DNA from 3 places in the Rahnella inusitata genome. Region 2 is predicted to be linked to each of the others. Evidence: predicted binding sites of a transcription regulator. Region 2 holds the regulator's gene; each other region holds the start of a gene.
The links. Region 2 encodes Fur, which represses iron uptake genes when iron is present. Its sites were predicted from a motif close to ATAATAATGAGAACNACTATCAA; they were not measured.

Region 1 (8,328 bases), on a different contig from region 2:
GGCAATCTGCGGGGCCACCAGCGCGATAAAGGAAATGGGACCGGCGACGGCGGTAGCGGCGGCCGTCAGTCCGACACCCGCCAGCATGAGCCACAGCCGCGTGCGCTCTACCGGCACGCCGAGCGCACGCGCCATATCGTCGCCCATTTCCAGCAAATGCATTCGTCGTGAAAGCAGCGCCGCCAGCGCCCACGCCAGAATAATCAGCCCCAATACGGGCAGACTTTTGGCCCAGGTGATGCCGTTGAGCGATCCGGCGCTCCATAATCCGGCGGTCAGCGCCGATTCCAGAGAGGCCGAAATCACCAGCCAGGTATTGCCCGCGACCAGCAGTGCGCGTACGGCAATACCGACAATAATCAGGCGGAAGGTTTCAACGCCGTTGCGCCACGCCAGCAGATAAACCACCAGCGCCGTCAGCAATCCGCCCGCCATTGCCCCAACGGTAATACCGGCAATCGCGCTGTTAAACAGCACGATCGCGACCAGTACGCCGCTGTAGGCACCGGTATTGAAGCCAATGACATCAGGGCTGCCGAGTGGATTGCGCATCAGCGACTGGAAAATCGCGCCGCTGGCCGCCAGCGCTGCGCCTAAAATCAGCGCCATCGCCACACGCGGCAGCCGCCACTGCATGACGATTACCATCAGGTTATGTGGCCCTTCTCCGCGCAGGGCGTCGATCACCTGTAAAGGCGTGAGCGACAGGGTACCGCTGCCCAGACCGTAAATGGCCAGAGCGGCGCACAGGATGATCAGCAAAATGACAGTCAGCATTTGTCGCGAAAAGAACACTAAATGGCGTGAACGGGTCATAACAGCGGTGATTGTCGTCATCTTCAGCTCCGCTTCATCAGGTGGCGGTTTCGCACCAGAAGAATCAGCACCGGTGCGCCGATAAATGCCGTCACGATGGAAACACGCAGTTCACCCGGCACCAGCAGCCTCCCCGCGATGTCCGCCGTCAGCAGCAAAACAGGCGTCAGCACCAGCGTCCACGGCAATATCCAGCGCGGATCCGTTCCGGCCAGATGTCGGGCGATGTGCGGCATAATCAGTCCGACAAAGGCAATCGGCCCAACCGCCGCCGTGGCGCTGCCGCACAACAAGGTCACGGCCAGCAGACCGCAAAGCTGGGTGGGCACAATGCGGGTGCCAAGTGCGGTGGCGAGATCGCTGCCCATGCTCAGGTTATTGAGCGCGCGGGTCATCAGTAAAGCGAGAACAGCGCCGCTAACGACAGGCAGCGTCACGACACGGATCACCGCCATACTGCGAATATCCAGCGAACCGGCCTGCCAGAAACGCAACTGATCAAACACCAGCGGATTAAGCAAAGAAAGGCCGGACGAAAAACCTTCCAGCACTGCGCCGAGTGCCACGCCAGCCAGCGTCAGGCGGATCGGGCTGACTTTTCCGCCGCCCACCGCACCGATCAGCGCTACTATCAGCGTCGCTGCCAGCGCACCGGCAAACGCAAACCACAAATACTGGCTGACGTCGGTCGCACCAAAAAAGGTCATACCCACCACCACGGCAAAACCTGCACCGGCATTGACGCCCAGAATGCCAGGATCGGCCAGCGGATTGCGGGTCAGAATTTGCATCAGCGCGCCGGAAAGACCGAGTGCCACGCCCGCCAGCAACCCGGCCAGCGTGCGGGGCAGGCGCGCATCGCGGATGATCACGCAGTCGGGCAGCAGGGTACATTGGCCCTGTAATGCTGCGATCACCGTATGCAGCGGAACAGATTTCGCGCCAATCAGCAGACTTAATAAAATCACGATGGCCAGCAGGACAATTGCCAGCAGCATGAAAAGCATCCGACGCAGTAATGCCTGCGAGCGCATCGGTTGCCGTGAGTTTTCCGGGGAGGAATAGGGGGCCGAGGGTTCAGTAAGAGACCGTGACATGATGAGTAAAAGCACCAAAGTTAATCTTAATGATATTTATTATCATTATCTATTGCGTTTGGCTATGGTAGCATGAGTTATCCCGCAATAGCACTACATTGACTGTGCCTTTTACCCCTATGTGACGCATTGATAATGAACAAGCCCTCGATTTTACTCGATTTTTCCCTGCTGAAAACGCACGCCACATTTCGCGCCGTCTTCTGCGCGCGCTTTATTTCTATTCTGGCACTCGGCCTGCTCAGCATCGCCGTGCCGGTCCAGATTCAGTCCATGACCGGTTCGACCTTGCTGGTCGGGCTGTCTGTCACGCTGGCCGGAAGCGGCATGTTTATCGGCTTGCTGATGGGCGGTGTGATGGCTGACCGTTACGAGCGGCGCCGCCTGATCCTGTTTGCGCGCAGCACTTGCGGGCTGGGATTTGTCGGGTTGTGCATCAACGCGGCGCTGCCGGTTCCTTCGCTGACGCTTATCTACCTGCTGGCGGTGTGGGACGGTTTCTTCGGTGCCGTTGGCGTCACGGCGCTGCTGGCGGCGACGCCCGCGATTGTCGGAAGGGAAAATCTGGTGCAGGCCGGGGCGATCAGTATGCTCACCGTACGCTTCGGCTCGATTCTTTCACCGGCTATCGGCGGGCTGGTGATCGCCAGCGGAGGTGTGGCGTGGAACTATGGTCTGGCGGCGCTCGGAACCGGTCTGACGCTCATTCCGCTGCTGCGTTTACCGCAGCTGGCGCCGCCGGTGCAAAAGCGTGAACATCCGCTGCGGGCGCTGATTTCCGGTTTCGCTTTCCTGCTGCAAAACCGGGTGATCGGCATGGTAGCGCTGGTCGGCGCGCTGCTGACGATGGCAAGTGCGGTGCGGGTGCTGTATCCGGCGCTGTCCGGAATGTGGCAGGTCAGCGCCTCAGAACTTGGGCTGATGTACGCCGCCGTACCGCTCGGGGCGGCAGTCGGTGCGCTGACCAGCGGACGGGTGGCGAATGTTGCCCGGCCTGGCTGGCTGCTGCTGATGACCGCCATCGGCGCATTCGTGGCCGTCGGCCTGTTCAGCCTGATGCCGTGGTTCGGCCTCGGATTAGCCTTTTTGGTTATCTTCGGTTATCTCAGCGCCATCAATGCGTTACTGCAATATGCCCTGATCCAAAGTCTCACGCCGGATGATTTCCTCGGCAGGATTAACGGCCTGTGGACGGCGCAGAACGTGACGGGGGATGCGCTCGGCGCGCTGCTGCTGGGAGCGATGGGATCGGTGATGTTACCGGCCATCACTTCGGCGAGTTTCGGTTTCACGGCGGCGTTGCTGGGTGTGGTGCTGGCATTTGCGATGCGGGCGTTACGGCATACCGTGACGGGCGGGCAACAGGCTCAGCCTGCGCCCGCCGCTGCGGTCAGTGAGAAGTAAACAGCGTGTCCAGCCGCGTCAGCAGGTTGCTGGCGCTGTAATAATCCAGCCGGAAGGTGTCATTACCCAGTGCATAAACTTGTTTATGCTGAACCGCCGGAAGATGGGCCAGGAAGTGGTTTTCCATCAGCCGCTGCGTATCGCCGTCGTCGCCCGAAAACAGCATCAGGGTGTTGCCGTTCAGGCCTTCTGCCATGTTTTCCCCTGACAGCTGCACGATATCTTTTCGCACGCCCTGACTCTGGCTGCCGTGAAAATTGTCCGGCACTGTGGCCAGCGTAAACCCGAGTTCATGCAGCAACTGTCCCTGCGGGGAAGCGGATGTCCACAAATTGGCGGCCTTGCCATCGGGGCGATAGACCATCGCGGAGACCGGCTGGGCGGGCAATGTCAGCTGTGTTTTCAGCTGTTTAACCCGCTCATCAAACTGCTTCACCACGGCGGCGGCCTGCGCTTCATGACCGGTGGCTACGCCCAGTTGTCGCGCCAGTTCCTGCCAGCTTTTGTCGTCATAATTGACCACCAGTACCGGCGCAATCGCCGAAAGCTGGTCGTACAGTTTCAGTGCAGAATCCCCACCGGTGGCTGAGATGATAATGAGGTCAGGTGCTTCCCCGGCAATGGCTTCGGCATTTGGCTCGCCGATATACAAACGCTGCACCTTACGCTCTGCGGCGATCTGGCCCCACTGGCGGAAAAAGCCCTGCGCGTCCGCAATCCGGCTGTTCGGGCTGGTTGCACCGCTGGCGATCACCGGCGCATCAATGGCCAGCAAAGTACCGGTGACGGTCACGCTGGTGGAGACGATGCGTTCAGGCGCATGGGCCAGCGTAATGCTGCCGTGTTCAGTGTTTATCTCACGAGGCCAGCCGGTTCCGGCGGCCAGACAGGCCTGTGTCAGCAGGGCGAAAAGCCCGCCCGCGAGGGTCAGACGTTGGAGCAGGGTATTCTTCATTAAAGACAATCCTTCACGATAGCGTACTGATAAATAGCCGTTTTTCGGTGATTCTACGTGCCCTGAAATCAGGAAAAAAGCGCAAGACTTCAGGTTTCTATGATTGACACACGTAAAACCGGCGAGTAGTTTACCGCCATCAGATGCAAATGATAATCGTTATTATATTCATTATCATTTTATTAACAGGAGTCGACTGATGGATGCTGTAGTGACGGATGGCAAAAGCAACGGAGCAGGGCAGGTCGGGGAGCAGTGCCCGGAGGTGGTGAAAAACATCGCGGATATCTCTCCTGCCAGCGGATTTTTCTTCACTTCCCCTTTTCGAAGCTTAGCCACGCAGGGATGTTTTACTCAGCTCACGCTGCCTGCCGCTGGCGGTGAGGCGCTGAACGGTGAATTTCAGCAGGCGATTGCGCAGGCATTCATACAGGCGCGAAACGCCGGTATCGCTCATCCGATAGTCTGTGGCGCCATTCCCTTCGATACGCAACAGCCCTCGGCATTGTTTGTGCCAAAAGAAGTGCAGTGGTTTGACCGTCAGCAGTTTCTCGATAATGCACCCGTGAGCCAAAACGCCTTGCCGGAGGTGAAGCGAAAAACGGAATATCCCGCGCAAACTGAATTCATGCAGATGGTCTCTTCAGCGGTTGAAGCCACCGAACGGGGCGCACTGCGCAAAGTGGTGCTGTCGCGCCTGCTGAAGATCGAAACCCGCCAGCCGGTGGATCGCGCCGCGCTGATGGCGCGCATGATCGAGCAGAATCCCGGCGGTTATCACTTCCACGTACCGCTGGCACAGGGCGCGCTGCTGGGTGCCAGCCCGGAACTTTTGCTGCGAAAACTCGGCAACCATTTTCACTCAAATCCGCTGGCCGGTTCGGCGAAACGCAGCGCGGATCTGCGACAGGATCATGCTGCCAGCCAGGCGCTGTTGGTGTCAGGGAAAGATGCCTACGAGCACCATATTGTCACCGACGCTATGCGCGATGTGCTAACCCCACGATGCAGCCATCTGCATATTCCTTCGCGCCCGGAACTGCTCAGTACGCCGACACTCTGGCATCTCGCCTCACCGATTGACGGCGACGTGGCGGACAGCGCTGAAAATGCCCTGTCGCTGGCCTGCCTGTTGCACCCGACACCCGCTTTGTGCGGCATGCCGACCACGTCTGCACGCGAGCTGATTTCTCGTCTCGAACCTTTCGAACGCGGTCTGTTTGGCGGCATTGTCGGGTGGTGTGATGCGCAGGGGAATGGAGAATGGGTGGTCACTATCCGCTGCGGCACGGTGGAGGCAAACCGCGTTCAGTTGTTTGCGGGAGCGGGAATCGTGCCGGACTCTGTCCCTGAATCGGAATGGGCAGAAACCGGCACTAAGCTCAACACCATGCTGCGCGCGTTTGGTCTGGCGTCATAAAGGAGACTCGCATGACGATTGCATTTACCCGCTGGCCGGATGCGCTGGCACAGCGTTACCGCGAACGCGGCTACTGGCTGGGTCTGGCGCTGACCGATATTTTACAGCGACAGGCTGACCGCGATGTCGCGGCCATTTCAGATTCAATCTCCACACTCAGTTACCGTCAGCTGGATGACAAGTCCGACAGGCTGGCCGCTGCGCTGCAACGACGCGGCCTCGGCGCGGGCGATACCGCGCTGGTACAGCTGGGTAACGTCACCGAATTTTACGTGGTGTTTTTTGCGCTGCTGAAAATCGGCGTGGTGCCGGTCAATGCGCTGTTCAGCCATCAGCGCAGTGAACTCAACGCTTATGCTTCACAAATCCGGCCTGCGTTGCTGATTGCCGATACCCATCACGCATTGTTTGCCGAGCACACATTGGTGGCGGCTTTTGTTGAACAACACCCTTCGCTGCGGGTAACGGCGCTGCGCAATGCAGAGGATGACGCGCATTCACTGGCGGCGTGGATAGCAGAGGAGGCGGGCGATTTTTGCGCCTCACCGACTCCGGCGGATGAAGTGGCGTTCTTCCAGCTTTCCGGCGGCAGTACCGGTACGCCCAAACTGATCCCACGAACTCACAACGACTATTACTACAGTATCCGGCGCAGCGTCGAAATCTGCCGTTTCGATTCGCAAACTCGCTATCTGTGCGCCCTGCCGATTGCTCACAACTACCCGATGAGTTCGCCCGGCGCGCTCGGCGTGTTCTATGGCGGCGGGCAGGTAATTCTGGCGACGGATCCGAGCGCGCAGGTCTGTTTCCCGCTGATTGAACAACACGTGATCACCGTAACGGCGCTGGTGCCTCCGGCACTGACGCTATGGCTACAGGCGATGAAGGAGTGGGAAGGGCATCCCTCCCTCGACAGTTTAACGCTGTTGCAGGTCGGCGGCGCAAAACTGAGTGAGACGCTGGCAGCCAGAGTGCCGCAGGAAATCGGCTGCCAGTTGCAGCAGGTATTCGGCATGGCAGAAGGGTTGGTGAATTACACGCTGCTGGACGACGATCCGCAGCGCATCTTCACCACTCAGGGCACGCCGATGTGCCCGGATGATGAGCTTTGGGTAGCGGATGAGCACGGAAATCCTCTTCCCGCAGGTGAAACTGGCCGTCTGATGACGCGCGGGCCTTACACCTTTCAGGGCTATTACCTCAGCCCTGAGCACAACGCCAGTGCCTTCGATGAACAGGGTTTTTACTGCTCCGGCGACCTGATTTCATTGACGGATGACGGTTATGTGCAGGTTCAGGGAAGGTTGAAAGATCAGATTAACCGTGGCGGTGAAAAGATCGCCGCAGAGGAAATTGAGAATCTGCTGTTGCGTCATGAGTGCGTGATTAACGCCGCACTGGTATCGATGCCTGACAACTTAATGGGCGAAAAAAGCTGCGCCTTTTTGGTGACACTCAGCGGTTTCAAACCGGTGCAACTGCGCCGCCATCTGCGTGAGCTGGGTGTTGCCGAATTTAAACTGCCCGACCGCTTTGTGCGGGTCGAACGGCTGCCACTGACGCCGGTGGGTAAAGTGGATAAAAAGCTTTTACGTGAACAGTTAATCGCACAAGAACAGTCTATTTCTCAAGAACACACTGCGCCACAGGGAGAATAATTCATGGCCATTCCTAAACTCGAATCCTACGCACTGCCTGCGGTCAATGAACTGCCCGCCAATAAAGTCAGCTGGACGGTTGAGCCGCAGCGCGCGGCGTTACTGATCCATGATATGCAAAAATACTTCCTCAATTTCTGGGGTGAAGACAGCCCGCTGATTGAGCAGGTGGTGGAAAACATCGCCGCGTTGCGCCGCTACTGTAAATCCGTTGGGATCCCCGTGTTTTATACCGCGCAGCCGAATAACCAGAGTGATGAAGATCGTGCACTGCTCAACGACATGTGGGGGCCGGGCCTGAACAAACATCCGGATCAGCAGGCGGTAGTGGAAGCCCTGACACCGGATACTGACGATCAGGTGCTGGTGAAGTGGCGCTACAGCGCATTTCACCGTTCGCCGTTGCAGGATATTTTGCAGGAAACTGGCCGCGATCAGTTGATCATCTGCGGGGTGTACGCCCACATCGGCTGTCTGACGACCGCGACCGACGCGTTTATGCGCAACATCCAGCCCTTCATGGTGGCCGATGGTCTGGCCGATTTTTCCCGAGACGAGCACCTGATGGCGCTGCGTTATACCGCCGGTCGCTGTGGTCGTGTGGTGACGACGGCGGAGCTACTGCCGAAAGAAACCGTTGCAAAAATCGACAGTAAATCAGCCCTGCGGGCTCAGATTTTGCCGTTGTTAGATGATGACAGCGACGACATTGGCAACGATGAAAACCTGATCGATTACGGGCTGGATTCCGTGCGCATTATGGCGCTGGCGACGGGCTGGCGGAAAATTCGCGGCGATATCGACTTTGTCGCTCTGGCCAAAACGCCGACGATCGATGGCTGGTGGGCGCTGCTTTCCGGGGAAAAAGCCTGATGAGCACAGCATGGGATTTCGCCGGTAAACAGGTTTGGGTGACCGGCGCCGGGCAGGGGATTGGTCTGCACACCGCGCGGGCATTTCAGCAAGCGGGCGCGACGG
Region 2 (8,328 bases):
CGAACGCACCACTTCGTCCATAGTCTGCCCCGCGTTTTCCACCAGTTTGGATCCGCTGTCAACGCGGGAAACCGATTCACTGATAAGCTGCTCAATCTCTTTCGCTGCCTGCGCACTGCGCTGTGCCAGATTGCGCACTTCGCTGGCGACGACGGCAAATCCGCGCCCCTGTTCGCCTGCGCGTGCGGCTTCTACCGCGGCATTCAGCGCCAGAATGTTAGTCTGGAAAGCGATGCTGTTGATGACGGACGTTATCTCAGCAATCTTTTTCGAACTGCCGGAAATATCTTTCATGGTGCTGACAACGTCGGCCACAATGTTACCGCCTTTGCGGGCGGTGCCGGACGCTTCAATCACCAGCTGGCTGGCGTGATGGGCGTTGTCGGCGTTGTGTTTCACCGTTGCGGTCAGTTCTTCCATGCTGGCCGCCGTTTCTTCCAGCGCCGAGGCCTGCTCTTCCGTACGCGAAGAGAGATCGTTATTACCGGCAGAAATCTCAGAAGCCCCCTGATAGATGTTGTTGGTACAGTTGCGGATGGTTTGCACCGTGTTTACCAGACTGGCCTGCATGATGTTGAGTAACGGGATCAGCTTACCGGCACAGTTTTTACCAAACTCTTCCATGTGATTTGTCAGGTCACCGCTGGCAATCAGTGCAAACTGATCGCGGATCTTATCCAGCGGTTTCACCAGCGCCATCACCAGATAACGATCGGTCAGCAGTAAAATTATCAGGCCGATAATAAATGCGGTGATCTGAATCACTTTGCTGACGTAGGTCAGGTGGTTAGATTCCGTTTGTGCCGTGCTGAAATCCACCGCAATCTGGTTGCTGACTTTTTGCATTGCCGCGCCAAAATCACGGCTCAGTGGCGGAACGGTGGCGTTCGCTAACTGATTGTACACATCGATATTTTTGCTGCTGGCAGCCTCAAACAACGGGGTGACACCCTGGGCAACGAGACTCTCCCAGCTGGCAAGCAACTCCTGAACTGCAGATTCTTCCAGGCCCGGATGTGCCGCGGCTTTAAATCCCGCCAGAGCCTGAGTCAGGCCATCGAGAGACTGTTTTGCGGTATCAAAAATTTCCGGCCCTTTGGTCGGATCGGCCTGAAGCTGTGAGACGGCTCGGCTCAAGCGGGTGACGGTGCGAAAATACTGATCATTTCCTTTGCTGATCAGCGCCATATTGTTGACGAGTTCGGAACTGTTCCTGGTGTTTTGGGTCAATGTGTTAAGCGAGTTGACGGTGTAAAGCGATACACCGGCCCACATGACGCAAAAAACGCCAAGAATGATTAATAAAGCGGTCCTGATGGTAATGTTTTTCAAAAACTGCACGATATGCCTCTCTCGAAACATGACTGTTTCTGGTCTGAGGATTGAGGGGGATGCGGAGAATCAAGACACGTAACCAGCGGACGGGTGCCTCTGGACATGTTTGAACACCTCTCCGGGCATCGATTTCTTTATTATGTTGAGATTGCTCTCGCATCATCTATCGGCTGGACGTGCTTAAACTTAAGGAGTGTGTCGGATTATTTCTTCACTTTGCTTTTAACCTCAATAACTTTGAGGTTAAAGACAGACTTTCAAAAGACACGAAGGCGATAACACTTAAAAAGTTTGGCCGATAAACTTATTCGTCAGTTAAGAAGGCGAGCGGAAGCATATTCTCCGCCCCGCAAGTTTGCTATTATCAGCGTTATTATTGCCTGCAATGCAGGGCTTATCATTGAGAACAAGAGGTTAGACATCTTATGGCCGTAGTAGGAATCTTCTTTGGATCCGATACAGGTAACACCGAAAACATCGCAAAAATGATCCAGAAACAACTGGGTAAAGATGTTGCTGAGGTGCATGACATTGCGAAGAGCAGCAAAGAGGATCTGGAAAAATTCGATATCTTGCTGATCGGTATTCCAACCTGGTATTACGGTGAAGCCCAGTGTGACTGGGATGACTTCTTCCCAAGCCTGGAAGAGATCGACTTCGAAGGTAAGCTGGTTGCGCTGTTTGGCTGTGGCGATCAGGAAGACTATGCAGAATATTTCTGTGACGCACTGGGCACCGTGCGCGACATCATTGAGCCACGCGGCGCGGTGATTGTGGGTCACTGGCCAACAGAAGGCTATCATTTCGAAGCCTCTAAAGGTCTGGCCGATGATAAACACTTCATCGGACTGGCGATTGACGAAGACCGTCAACCTGAATTAACCAATGAGCGCGTTGATGCGTGGGTTAAGCAAATTACAGAAGAATTAAGCCTTTCAGAAATTATTGGCTAAAAACCCTGTTGGCCCTGAGGATTTATTCTACAATTGAAGGGCCAAACTATTACTGAAATTAACAATTTAGCCACAACAAAATTGTTACTTTCAGTAGTATCAAGGTACACTGAGTTCATCTGTTTTTTCTATCGATCAAGTCGTTGCATTCTCTGATGTGACCGGCATTTAGTGATCTTTATTAACAGGCAATCGTTTAGGGGATCGGCACACTTCCGTTAAACGAAGGATCCTAAACGAACATTTTTGTGCCGCTGATGCCACAGGCTCCATGCCTCAACTTGATTAGCACATAGTAACAGGACTGAATCCGCATGACTGACAACAACACCGCACTGAAGAAAGCCGGCTTAAAAGTCACGCTTCCGCGCCTTAAAATCCTGGAAGTGCTGCAAGCGCCGGAAGGTCATCACGTGAGTGCGGAAGATCTGTACAAACAACTGATTGATATGGGTGAAGAGATTGGTCTGGCGACGGTTTACCGTGTTCTGAACCAGTTTGATGACGCCGGTATCGTAACGCGTCATAACTTCGAAGGCGGCAAATCCGTATTCGAACTGACCCAGCAACATCACCATGACCACCTGATCTGCTTAGATTGTGGCCGCGTGATTGAATTCCGCGACGAATATATCGAAGGTCGTCAGCGTGAAATCGCTAAGAAACATGGCATCAAACTGACCAACCACAGCCTGTACTTGTACGGCCACTGTGAAGCAGGCGATTGCCGCGAAGATGATTCTTTGCACAATGATAAACCCGCGCAGTAATCTGCCCGGTTCGGTGAAGTTGCCGTCAACGTAAAGCCTTAACTAACCGCTGAAAAGCGGTTTTTTTTTGGCCTGAGCGCTGAACATCAGATATAAAAAACCCCGGAGAACCGGGGTTTCGTTTTTTTTTAGCCTCATGCGGTTTCGCTTAAAGCTTATCGGTGACCGGCTCTGCGCGGCGAAAGCCTGCCCCCTCGGCAGAGGCTGAGCTTATCCAGACATCACCGGTAATTTGCGGTTTTGGCGTATCATCATAATGATGCCAGTGCGTTGAGTCTGAATTTTTTCCATCTCCAACCTCATCCTTAATTCGTTGGTTTAGGAGAATTATTCGCTCTGATTTCCTGCCAGATTTTGCCGCAGTCGTCGGCGTAAGCCTGGCCGTCCCCGGTTTTACGCGCGGTAAGGCAGCGCTGGTAATCCACCACCCGCACTGTTTCCTGTTCGGCAAATTGCTTGTGCGCTTTTTCCTGTTTCAGGACGTCAAGAACCGTCTGGCACGAGGCTATTTTGTCTGGCGATCCTTCCGCCTTGTTGATACAGACGCTGTAGGCCTCACGCAATTTGGTGTCTTCTTTTTGCGCCGTTGTCGGAGCACAGCCTGCAAGGAAAACGCAAGTAACAACGATCATCAGTAATTTATTCATCGACATGGCGACCTCAGAAAATAGTGAATGGAGCGATAACGATGAATTTGACGTCTTTTTCATCCTGGAAGATGTTGCCGTAACCACCGCCCCAGCTCGGGATATCCGAATGGTTGTCGTACTGGGTGTAATGCAGTTTGAACAGCGTGCCTTTGGCGCGGCCTTCCTGAATGGTGTACAGCGCGTCCAGACTCCAGGCGCTCTCTTTCAGGCGCTGGCTCTGGTCATAAGCCGCATTGGTGCTAGGCTTGGCGTCCCATGCATAAACGTAAGAACCGCCCACCGCGAAGCCCGGCAGATCCCATTTCGCCAGATCGTATAACACCCCGGCATAGACCGCTTTTTCACCGTTGGCGTTGAAGTCAGAACGGTTATCCCACCACACGTCAAGACGACCGTTAGATGAGGAATAAGTCGGTGTCATACGCTGCAGGAAATACCCCTGATTCCCTTCTGCCTTGACCATCGTCCCTTCAAGACGCCAGTTGAACTGGCCTGTGGTGTAGCCGAATGTCAGCGCCTGCAACCAGGCGAGACCGTCATACAAACTGTTCGGATCGTTCTTGTCGCTGATGCGGTCTTCCGCACCGTAGAACTGGTAGCTGGTGGTCAGCGGATTGCCCAGCAGATCGGCCTTATAGGACGCTTTGGCAAAGTACTGATCGACGTAGCTTTCCGCTTCGCCATAGGCCGCTTCGAGGACGAAATCATTTTTAAAATCATATTTCGCGCCGAGGGAATGAATGTAGGAGACACCGGTTTTCTTGTCATTCTGGCGGAAATCATCCATTTCCAGATGCCACGGCGATTTGTATTCGTCCGCCCACATGTAAGAGAAACTCAGCTCGCCCGGTTCGCCGAAATCATGTTTATAACCGGCTTCCGCGCCGCGATAGGTGCCCGGCATGAAGCTCCAGTGCGGAGCGATCAGCGTCTGCCCGGTAGGCTGGATGTAACCCGCATGTCCCCAGAAACCGCCATATTTAAATTTACCCGCGGCTTTGTACAGGCTGACCCCGCCCTTATCGCCGGAGTAATCTTCGTCGTAGGCGTGGTTTTTGGAAGAGAACGCGATTTCGTTCGGGTGGCCGCTGTCGCTGGCTTCAGCCAGCTCAATCGCAGTAAAAGCTGCGACGTCGATACCGAACATATCCCACGCATAACCGGAGGAGAAATCCAGATTCAGGTTGGCGGTGGAGTGAGAAAGGTTAGTGGCATATTTATCGTAATCAGGGTTGTTGACCGTAACTTTCGAGCCATCAGGTCGGGTTTCTTCTTTAGTCTTATTCAGATCTTTGCGATCACGCTCGCGCTGCCAGTAATAAACTCCGCCAGTCAGCGTGGAATCATCAATAAAGCCTTCCGCTCTGACTTCCTGAGAAAAAGTCATTCCGCCACCCAGTAAGGTGCCAGCCAGAGTGTACATCACAGGTTTCAGATAAGCCGATCCCCTGCCCCGGTTAAGGTGCTTGTGCATAGAAATTCCTCATTTTGACTAAAAAAGATGGTGCAAAACCCAAACGGGTATTAAAAGCGGCCGCCAGAGGCGTAACCGTAAAAAGCAGGTTAAGAGTATTTTTCGCGACGCGAATTATCAATGAGTAATTAATCATTGTTCTCTGAAGTATGACAAAGTGCACATAAAGATGAAAAAGTGTAACAGAAACGACTCAGGAGGGATTAAACAGCCAGAAAATAGTAAATAACAATAATTTCAGAGAGTTAAAATAAATAATCACATACTTTACACGTTTCAGCATTCATAAAGTGGTTAAATCAGGGAGCTAAAAAGTGACCATCAAAAACACATTAATTCGCGATGAAAATCAAACGCACCATTTTCCAGACATAAAAAAACGCAGCCGAAGCTGCGTTGAGTCAGACGTGATATTTCAGTCAGGCGACGGGTTTGCTTTCCCAGGTGTCGCGAAGGCCGACGGTGCGGTTGAACACCAGATGCTCAGCACTTGAATAGCGGCTGTCGGCACAGAAGTAACCTTCACGTTCGAACTGCACACTGACTTCTGCCTGAGCAGCGACCAGAGACGGCTCAACGAAGCCCTGAGCAATCACCAGAGATTCCGGGTTGATGGTGGTCAGGAAATCTTCAGCCTGGCCAGGGTTCGCAACGCTGAACAGACGGTCATACAGGCGAAATTCTGCCGGTTTACCTTCAGAAGCAGAAACCCAGTGAATCACGCCTTTCACCTTACGGCCATCAGCGGGATCTTTGCTCAGCGTATCGATATCGTAAGAACAGAAGATGGTGGTGATATTCCCTTCCGCGTCTTTCTCGATGTGTTCCGCTTTGATCACATACGCATTGCGCAGGCGAACTTCTTTGCCCAGCACCAGACGTTTGTACTGTTTGTTCGCTTCTTCGCGGAAATCAGCCTGATCGATGTAAATCTCACGGGTGAACGGCACTTCGCGGGTGCCCATTTCCGGTTTGCTCGGATGATTCGGCATTTTCACCATTTGCACGTCATCACCGGTGAAGTTCTCAATGACAACTTTAACCGGGTTAATAACGGCCATGGCGCGCGGTGCGTTTTCGTTCAGATCGTCACGAATACAGGATTCCAGCGCCATCATTTCAACGTTGTTGTCCTGCTTGGTCACGCCGATACGACGGCAGAATTCGCGGATAGACGCAGCGGTATAACCACGGCGACGCAGACCGGAAACAGTCGGCATACGCGGATCGTCCCAACCTTCTACAATCTTATCCGTCACCAGCAGGTTCAGCTTACGCTTGGACATGATGGAGTATTCAAGATTCAGACGGGAGAACTCATACTGACGCGGATGGCATGGAATAGTGATGTTATCCAGTACCCAGTCGTACAGACGGCGGTTGTCCTGGAATTCCAGCGTACACAGTGAATGTGTGATCCCTTCCAGCGCATCGGAAATGCAGTGAGTGAAATCGTACATCGGGTAGATGCACCATTTTGTGCCAGTCTGATGATGTTCGGCAAACTTAATACGGTAGATGACCGGATCGCGCATCACGAAGAATGGCGACGCCATATCGATTTTGGCACGCAGGCAAGCGGCACCTTCGGCGAATTCACCGTTACGCATTTTTTCGAACAGCGCGATATTTTCTTCCACGCTGCGATCGCGATACGGGCTGTTTTTGCCCGGTGCGGTCAGCGAACCACGGTATTCGCGAATTTGATCGGGAGACAGTTCGTCAACGTACGCCAGACCTTTGTTGATTAGCTCCAGCGCGTATGCGTGCAGTTGATCGAAATAGTCTGAGGAGTAGTGAATATCACCGCTCCAGTCGAAGCCCAGCCACTGGACGTCGTATTTGATCGACTCAACGAATTCGATGTCTTCTTTTGCCGGGTTAGTATCGTCAAAACGCAGATTGCACTGACCCTGGTAGTCTTGCGCAATGCCGAAATTCAGGCAGATAGACTTCGCATGGCCGATATGCAAATAGCCATTAGGCTCAGGCGGGAAACGGGTGTGAACGGTATTGTGTTTCCCGGTCGCCAGATCTTCATCAATAATCTGACGGATAAAATTTGTTGGGCGGGCTTCAGCCTCACTCATTGTGCAATTCCTCTACGCAACATTGACTCTACGGATAACCGCTTATGTTCCAACAAGCCACGTCGGGAAACAACCGTTAGTTGCATAAAATCGTGGTTATCCCTTTACGGGCTGTCCGAAAACAATAAAAAACGGGAAGAGATCGCTCTCTTCCCGTTCTGACTGTCTTTACTAAACAGTGTTTACTTAAACCTTATCACTCAGACAAAAAGATTATTTGCCCTGGATATCGAACAGTTTAGTCTGTCCGGCCACCACGGAACCGCTCGCCAGAGAAACAACACCGGTGTAATCATCGATATTGCTGACCACAACCGGGCTTATCATTGAGCGCGCGTTGGCGTTCAGATAATCCAGATCCAGTTCCAGAACAGGCTGACCGGCAGTCACTGTCGCGCCCTCTTCGACCAGGCGGGTAAAGCCCTTACCATTAAGCGTGACGGTATCAATCCCCATGTGAACCACCACTTCAGCACCAGAAACGGTTTCCAGGCAGAAAGCATGATTGGTATTGAAGATTTTAACGATAGTACCCGCAGCAGGCGAGACTACGGTTTTACCGGTCGGGCGGATCGCAACGCCGTCACCGACAGCTTTGCTGGCGAAGGCTTCATCAGGTACTTGATCCAGCGCCACAACATCACCCGTTACCGGAGACACCAGCGTTTCCACCACGGTTTTCAACGTGTTTGGCACAGCCTGTGGAGCAGCTTTAGTGGTCACTACCGGCGCAGTCGTTGCCACACCTGCGGCAACCGGGCCACGTGCAATCACTTTCTTCATAGCATCTGCCAGAGATTCGGCTTTTGCACCAACGATAACCTGAATGCTTTGTTTATTCAGACGAACGATACCGGATGCGCCAAGACGTTTACACGCTGCGTCATCCACGGTGCCGGCATCTTTCACGTTCAGACGCAGACGAGTAATACAGGCATCAATGCCTTTGAAGTTGTCAGACCCACCCAGTGCACCAATGTAGCTCAGCGCCAGCTGGTTCAGGCCTTCTTCTGTATTGCTGTTCGCTTCCGGCGCGCCCATGTTTTCAATGTCGTC
Region 3 (8,328 bases), 1.2 Mb from region 2:
AGGCGCAGTGCCACCGGTGGTCAGGAAGCTGAAACGGGTATCGAGCAGACGGAACAGACGCTCCAGATCGGCTTTGGTCGTCGCCAGCACGTCAAAAGCCACCAGCATCATCGCGGCCTGTTGTGGCGTCAGAATACCGGCCTGATGCTCACCGTAATAGGGTTGCTTGCCCCAGCGTTCATCGGGGGAAACGGTTCCGGGGGTATATTCTTCTTTAGCACCAGGTGTTTTCTCGGCCTGCGCACCGGCTGCGCCGCCCAGGGCAAATGCCCCGCCTAACAATCCCACGCCTTTTAACAAACGGCGGCGGGAAGAAGAAGCCACGTCTTGCGCACCCGACTTATTATCGTTTTTATTGCTCATTGCTGAAATCCCAAAATCAAAAGCCAAAGCTTGCGCGGTTGGCCCCTTCCCCTCTCAGGAGGGGAAGGCTGGGATGAGGCGTGGGTAAAAACCCCTCCCAACCTCCCGCTTCACTGAGGAGGGCGTTAAGATTAATCCAGACCCAATACACCACGCAGTTTGGCTAAATCTTCTGCCAACGTTGTGATCGGCCCTTTCATTGCATTGCGGTCTGCATCGGACAGTTTTTCGTAGTTCTCGTAACCGTCTTTTGTTTTGTATTTGTCGAGCAACGTATCGACGGTTTTGAAGTTCGCGTCGATTTTATCCAGCAGCGGCTTGTCAGCTTTTTCCAACAGCGGACGCAGCAGGTTCACGATTTTCTGTGCGCCGTCGAGATTGGCACGAAAATCCCACAGATCAGTGCGGCTGTAACGGTCTTCTTCACCGCTGATTTTGCTGGAGGCCACTTCTTCGATGAGCCCGGCAGCGCCGCCGACCACTTTGCTTGGCGGGAAGGTCAGATCGGTGATGCGTTTTTGCAGATCCACGGTGTCGTCATACAGTTTGTCAGCAAACTGCTCGGTGCCTTTGGTGGTTTTGTCGGCGAAGAGGATTTTCTCCAGACGGTGGAAACCGGTGAAATTCGGGTCTTCGGCTTTCTTCTCGAAATCGTCTTCACGGGCGTCGATGCTGCCGTCCAAATCGGAGAACAGTTCAGCAATCGGCTCAATGCGCTCGTAGTAAACGCGGGTTGAAGCGTACAGGGATTGGGCTTTTTTCAGGTCACCCTTTTTGATCGCATCAGTAAAGGCTTTGGTATGCGAAACCAGTTCGCCAACCTGTTGCGTCACATAGACTTTATATTCGGCAATCGGGCCGACCAGCGCCATTGCGTCAGGCTTGGTTGCTGTCGCTGCGCCTTCTGCGGTCACGGTCAGTTTCCCTTTTGGATTGCTCAGCAAGCCGCAGGTCATGTCGTATTCGCCGGGTTCCAGATTGGCAGTCATTTTCTGGGTGAAGCCCGGCGCGATATTTTCGCGCTCTTCCACCACCATCACGCCTTTCAGAATTTCCCACTCCAGCCCTTTCTGACTGGCGTTGTGTACCACAAACTGCGTTTTACCGGCCGGCACAGTCAGCGCCATCGGGTCACACTGTTTATCGTTGACGGTAATTTTAACCTGACGAACATCAGCAGCCAGCACGTTGGCGCTCAGCGCAAACGCTGGCAGGGACAACAGTGCAATCTGTAAAGCTTTACGGCGAAACAGCGGGGATGAATATGACATGTACAACTCCATGACAAACTGTGTGAAGAGAAAATTAACGTAAAATCAGCGTTGTGGTTTTTGCCCGGCAGAAGCCGGCGCGGCCACGGGCGATTTGCCGTGTGGCATAAAGAACAGGAACAGCGCCGGGATCAGATACAGGAAATACACCGAGACTTCACTGACGGTCGGGGCCTCCTGATAGCCGAACATACCTTCCAGCAGGGTGCCAAATAATGAATGCGTGGAGAGCGTGCCGCTCAGATCAAAAGCGATATCCTGCATACCGTTCCACAGACCCGCTTCGTGGAAGGCGCGGATCGCGCCTGCTGCCAGACCGGCGGCGACGAACAAAATAAACAGGCTGGTCCATTTGAAGAACTTCGCCAGATGCAGTTTCACGCCGCCGTAATAGATAAGGAAACCGAGCACGATTGCCGCGCCTAAGCCCAGCAGCGCACCGATTGGCGCTTCAATTCCGACATCCTGCTGAAACGCGGCCAGCAGGAAAAACACCGATTCCAGCCCTTCGCGCGCCACGGCAAAGAACACCATTGCCACCAGCGCCCAGCCCTGCCCGCGGCTGGAGTTCAGCGCATTATCGATAGCGCCTTCCAGATGCACTTTGATTGAACGCGACACTTTGCGCATCCAGAACACCATGTAAGTCAGAATGCAGACCGCAATCACGGCTACGATGCCCTCGAACAGCTCCTGCTGCTTCTGCGGAAATTCACCGGTGGTTTCATTGATAAAAACACCCAGCGCCAGACACAAGGCCGCCGCGACGATAACGCCAATCCAGACCACGCCAAGCCACTGCCCGCGCTGCGTACGTTTCAGATAACTGGCGATCAGGCTGACGATCAGCGCGGCTTCAAGCCCTTCGCGGAACATGATAAGAAACGGAACGAACATAGCGGAACTCCCGTAAAACAATGAACCTACAGATTGTGCAAGCATTCTGTAAAGATAAGTAAAATCGAAACGATAGTGATTATCATTCTTGGCCAAAGAATTACAAGAGGCGGCACGCTGTTTTTTGAGCACTAAAGGGGAAATGAGCACGAAAAAATATTGCCGGTTGTTTCAGAGAAAAAGACAGGCAGGAAAGGAATTGATAACGGAGCCCTGAGGCTCCGTTAAAACTACAGTGATTTCAACGTGTCACGATGAAATCAGATAGTGTTGTATTCTGCTTCAGCCGTATTGAAGCGTTCTTCTACCGCCTTTGACGGTTTGCTTCCCATCAGGCTGACAATCCAGATAGCCAGGGAGGCGAAGAGGAATCCAGGAATGATTTCATACAGTTCGGCCCAGCCGTACTGTTTCCACAAAATCACCGTCGCCGCGCCAACGATCATCCCGGCCAGCGCGCCGTTACGGGTCATGCGTTTCCACATCACCGAGATCAGGATAACCGGTCCGAACGCTGCACCAAAGCCCGCCCACGCATAGCTTACTAAGCCCAAAACGCGGTTTTCAGGGTTTGCCGCCAGCGCAATCGCCACCAGCGCCACGACCAGCACCATCGCGCGACCAATCCACACCAGCTCACGCTGGCTGGCGCCTTTGCGTAGGAACGCTTTGTACAAGTCTTCGGTGATCGCGCTGGAACACACCAGCAGCTGGCAGCTCAGAGTACTCATCACCGCCGCCAGAATCGCCGACAGCAGAATACCGGCGATCCACGGGTTGAACAGCAACTTCGCCAGCTCGATAAACACGCGCTCGCCGTTCTGAGTCACATTACCCGCTTCGCCCGGATTATTGCTGAAGTACGCAATACCGAAGAAGCCCACTGCGATGGTGCCCGCCAGACACAGGATCATCCACGTCATGCTAATGCGACGTGCGCTGCGAATGGTGCGATGTGAATCCGCCGCCATAAAGCGCGCCAGAATGTGCGGCTGGCCAAAATAGCCCAGACCCCAGCCCAGCAGCGACAGGATCGCCACCAGATTCATGTTCTTGAACATGTCGGTGTATTCAGGGTTTTTAGCGTTAATCACCATCATTGAGGTATCAATACCGCCGACCGCGAGGATGACGATCACCGGCGTGAGGATCAGCGCAAAAATCATCAGGCTGGCCTGTACGGTATCGGTCCAGCTCACCGCGAGGAAACCACCGATAAAGGTATAAATGATGGTTGCCGCCGCACCCGCCCAAAGAGCCGTCTGGTAGGTCATGCCGAAGGTGCTTTCAAACAGGCGGGCACCGGCCACGATGCCTGAGGCGCAGTAAATGGTGAAGAACACCAGGATGACGATCGCTGAGATAATTCGCAGCAGTTTGCTCGAATCTTCAAAGCGGTGGGTGAAATAATCCGGCAGGGTCAGCGCATTGTTGTTGGCTTCGGTGTGAACGCGTAAACGCCCTGCCACCAGCTTCCAGTTCAGATACGCGCCGATGGTCAGGCCGATGGCGATCCAGCTTTCGGAAATACCGGAAATGAATATCGCTCCTGGTAAGCCCATCAGCAGCCAGCCGCTCATGTCAGAAGCACCGGCGGAAAGCGCAGTCACTACGCTGCCTAAACTGCGCCCCCCGAGAATATAGTCATCAAAGTTTTTGGTCCGTAAATACGCGATGAGGCCGATCAAAATCATCCCGAAAATATAAACACAAAACGTCACCAGCATTGGTGTGTTCATTGTCATGTCCGTCTCCACTTCTTGTTATTGGTCTTATTTATCTGCGATGCATATTCAATGCAGGCCGGCACCTGTCTGTCCTGACGCCCTTTTGTTGAAAGGCGTTCAAAATCATGCCGGGGCGAGATGATGGCTGAAACCCGCGAAGGATGCAGCATGACTCTCCATATTTTTTCTTTATACAGGCGGTTAATAGGGTTTTTATTCAAATTTCTTGTCGGGCGGATACTGGTTTAGCAAAAGGGTGAATTCAAGAGTTTTAACAATCCAGATACACAAAGTTTACTCCGCATCACACTTATCTTGTCGAAGGGTTGCACGTTGCAAACCTAAAGGTTGTACCCGACACGCCCTCAGCGAATCTGCCGTTCACCTCGGCTACCACGGCGAAATACGGTTCTTCAAATGTTAAAAATGCCAGCCAAATCACATCGGGCACACTTCCTGCATTAACAGGGTTGCACAAGGTTGCAACATAGAAGATATTGCTTGCCATAAACATAATGAAATCACCTGAACCTTTTTATATGGAGTGTTTGCGCATGGGTATGACGACGATGGGCGTGAAGCTGGACGAAGGCACACGCGAACGGCTGAAAGTGGCGGCACAGCAGATTGACCGAACACCGCACTGGCTGATTAAGCAGGCGATATTTTCCTATCTGGAACGTCTGGAAAGTGGTGATGCGCTGCCGGAAATCCCGGCGCTGAACGGCACTGCGCCTGAAAGCGCTGACGAATACACCGCACCGCTGCTACAGGAATCACATCAGCCCTTCCTGGATTTCGCCGAGCAAATTCAGCCGCAGTCCGTCAGCCGTTCTGCCATCACTGCCGCCTATCGCCGTCCGGAGCCGGAAGCGGTTTCCATGCTGCTCGAACAGGCTCGTTTACCCGCGCCGTTGAATGACGCCGCGCAAAAGCTCGCCGCCGACATTGCGACTAAGCTGCGTAACCAGAAGAGTGCAAATGGCCGCGCCGGGATGGTGCAAAGCCTGTTGCAGGAGTTCTCACTTTCCTCGCAGGAAGGCGTGGCGCTGATGTGTCTGGCCGAAGCGCTGCTGCGTATTCCCGACAAACCCACGCGCGATGCGTTAATCCGCGACAAAATCAGCAACGGCAACTGGCATTCGCACCTGGGTCGCAGCCCGTCGCTGTTCGTCAACGCCGCGACCTGGGGTTTGCTGTTTACCGGCAAACTGGTGGCGACGCACAACGAAGCCAGCCTGTCGAAATCGCTGAGCCGCATTATCGGTAAAGGCGGCGAACCGCTGATCCGCAAAGGCGTGGACATGGCGATGCGCCTGATGGGCGAGCAGTTTGTTACCGGCGAAACCATTGCCGAAGCGCTGGCTAACGCCCGCAAGCACGAAGAAAAAGGGTTCCGCTACTCCTACGACATGCTGGGTGAAGCGGCACTGACCGAGAAAGACGCGCAGGCGTATTTGCAGTCTTATCAGCAGGCTATCAACGCCATCGGTAAAGCCTCGAACGGTCGCGGCATCTATGAAGGACCGGGGATTTCCATCAAACTTTCCGCCCTACATCCGCGTTACAGCCGGGCGCAGTATGAGCGCGTAATGGAAGAACTTTATCCGCGCCTGCTGTCACTCACTTTGCTGGCGCGCAGCTATGACATCGGCATTAATATTGATGCTGAAGAAGCCGATCGTCTGGAAATTTCCCTCGATCTGCTGGAAAAACTTTGCTTTGAGCCGGAACTGGCAGGCTGGAACGGTATCGGCTTCGTCATTCAGGCGTATCAGAAACGCTGCCCGATGGTGATCGATTACCTGACCAATCTGGCACAGCGCAGCCGTCGTCGTTTGATGATCCGTCTGGTGAAAGGCGCGTACTGGGACAGCGAAATCAAACGCGCGCAGGTCGAAGGGCTGGAAGATTATCCGGTCTACACCCGCAAGGTTTACACCGACGTTTCCTATCTGGCCTGTGCCCGCAAACTGCTGGCGGTGCCGAACCTGATCTATCCGCAATTCGCTACCCACAACGCCCACACCGTGGCAGCGATTTATCAGCTGGCGGGCAACAACTATTATCCGGGTCAGTATGAATTCCAGTGCTTGCACGGCATGGGGGAACCGCTGTACGAGCAGGTTGTCGGGAAAATTGCCGAAGGCAAACTGAACCGCCCTTGCCGCATCTATGCCCCGGTCGGAACGCACGAAACGCTGCTGGCGTATCTGGTGCGACGTCTGCTTGAAAACGGCGCGAACACTTCCTTCGTGAACCGCATCGCCGACGCTACACTGCCAATTGCAGAGCTGGTCGCCGATCCTGTGCTGGCAGTTGAAGCGTTGGCCGCCAGCGAAGGACAGGTCGGATTGCCGCACCCGCGCATCGCCTTGCCACGTAATCTGTACGGCAGCAAACGCGTGAACTCCGCCGGTCTGGACATGTCAAGCGAACATCGCCTGGCTTCCCTTTCCAGCGCCCTGTTGCAAAGCGCCAGCCATCCAATCACCGCGCAACCGATGATTGATGCGCCCACGGACGACGGCGAATTCCTGCCGGTCGTCAACCCGTCTGAAAATACCGACATCGTCGGCCACGTGCGCGAAGCGACAGAAGCGGAAATCAGCCGCGCGCTGGACGCGTCCGCCGCTGCCGGCGCCATCTGGTTTGCGACGCCTCCCGAAGAGCGCGCCGCAATCTTGCAACGCGCAGCAGAATTGATGGAAGCGCAGTTGCAAAGTCTGCTTGGCGTGCTGGTGCGCGAAGCCGGAAAAACCTTTAATAACGCCATCGCCGAAGTGCGCGAAGCGGTCGATTTCCTGCATTATTATGCCGGGCAGATCCGCGAAGACTTCACCAATGACACCCACCGTCCACTCGGGCCGGTGGTGTGCATCAGCCCGTGGAACTTCCCGCTGGCGATCTTCACCGGTCAGATTGCTGCTGCACTCGCAGCCGGTAACAGCGTGCTGGCCAAACCTGCCGAACAGACGCCGCTTATCGCCGCGCTGGCCGTCGGTATTTTGCATGAAGCGGGTGTTCCGGCGGGCGTTCTGCAACTTTTGCCGGGCAAAGGCGAAACCGTCGGTTCGCAGCTGGTGAATGACGAACGCGTTCGCGGCGTACTGTTCACCGGTTCCACTGACGTAGCGGGTATTTTGCAACGTAACATTGCAGGAAGGCTGGATCCGCAGGGGCGTCCTACGCCGCTCATCGCTGAAACCGGCGGTCTGAACGCGATGATCGTGGATTCTTCTGCGCTGACCGAACAGGTGGTGATGGACGTGGTGGCTTCGGCGTTCGACAGCGCCGGTCAGCGTTGTTCCGCCCTGCGCGTGCTGTGTATTCAGGATGACGTCGCCGACCACACCTTGCAGATGTTGCGCGGTGCCATGGCCGAATGCCGGATGGGCAACCCGGAACGTCTCTCTACGGACATCGGGCCGGTTATTGACAGTGAGGCCAAAGAAGGTATTGAGAAACACATCGACGCCATGCGCGCCAAAGGCCGCACGGTATATCAGGCAACACAAACTTTCGCAGCCGACCAGAGCGAATGGGCACGCGGGACGTTCGTTAAACCCACGCTGATTGAACTCGACAGCTTCGATGAAATGAAGAAAGAGATTTTCGGCCCGGTGCTGCACGTGGTGCGTTACGCCCGTCAGGATCTGGATAAGCTGATCGGTCAGATTAATGCCGCCGGCTACGGCCTGACGCTGGGGATCCACACCCGTATCGACGAAACCATTCACCGCGTCACGCAGCAGGCGCACGTTGGCAACATGTACGTGAACCGCAATATGGTCGGCGCGGTGGTCGGCGTCCAACCGTTCGGCGGCGAAGGCCTGTCCGGCACGGGCCCGAAAGCAGGCGGTCCGCTGTACTTATACCGCCTGCTGAGCAGCCGTCCGCAATTCGCCGTTCAGCAGACCCTGTTGCGTCAGGATCGCGAACTGCCGCTGGATGCCTCGGTGCGCGAAGCACTGCTGGCACCGCACCGCGCCCTGCAACAATGGGCCACCGGGCAGAAGCAAAGTGCAGCCTTCATTGAGGTCTGCAAACGATTCGCAGAAAGCAGCCAG

Region 1: I2123_RS23575 (isochorismate synthase) is a predicted target of Fur. The motif match lies at 4,422-4,444, and genes of this name have one in related genera.
Region 3: efeU (iron uptake transporter permease EfeU) is a predicted target of Fur. The motif match lies at 2,601-2,623, and genes of this name have one in related genera.

The regions. Positions count from the first base shown of each region.
Region 1 is NZ_CP065025.1:383,810-392,137, reverse strand. Features, by position in the region: gene fepG (iron-enterobactin ABC transporter permease) at 1-777, opposite strand, end outside; gene fepD (Fe(3+)-siderophore ABC transporter permease) at 840-1,814, opposite strand; gene entS (enterobactin transporter EntS) at 2,049-3,317, shown strand; gene fepB (Fe2+-enterobactin ABC transporter substrate-binding protein) at 3,304-4,272, opposite strand; gene I2123_RS23575 (isochorismate synthase) at 4,472-5,692, shown strand; gene I2123_RS23570 ((2,3-dihydroxybenzoyl)adenylate synthase) at 5,704-7,350, shown strand; gene I2123_RS23565 (isochorismatase family protein) at 7,354-8,223, shown strand; gene dhbA (2,3-dihydro-2,3-dihydroxybenzoate dehydrogenase) at 8,223-8,328, shown strand, end outside.
Region 2 is NZ_CP065024.1:3,743,572-3,751,899, forward strand. Features, by position in the region: gene I2123_RS17570 (methyl-accepting chemotaxis protein) at 1-1,341, opposite strand, end outside; gene fldA (flavodoxin FldA) at 1,761-2,288, shown strand; gene fur (ferric iron uptake transcriptional regulator) at 2,603-3,058, shown strand; gene chiQ (ChiQ/YbfN family lipoprotein) at 3,364-3,705, opposite strand; gene chiP (chitoporin ChiP) at 3,719-5,182, opposite strand; gene glnS (glutamine--tRNA ligase) at 5,602-7,272, opposite strand; gene nagE (PTS N-acetyl glucosamine transporter subunit IIABC) at 7,486-8,328, opposite strand, start outside.
Region 3 is NZ_CP065024.1:2,503,195-2,511,522, reverse strand. Features, by position in the region: gene efeB (iron uptake transporter deferrochelatase/peroxidase subunit) at 1-363, opposite strand, end outside; gene efeO (iron uptake system protein EfeO) at 495-1,634, opposite strand; gene efeU (iron uptake transporter permease EfeU) at 1,680-2,531, opposite strand; gene putP (sodium/proline symporter PutP) at 2,792-4,276, opposite strand; gene putA (trifunctional transcriptional regulator/proline dehydrogenase/L-glutamate gamma-semialdehyde dehydrogenase) at 4,813-8,328, shown strand, end outside.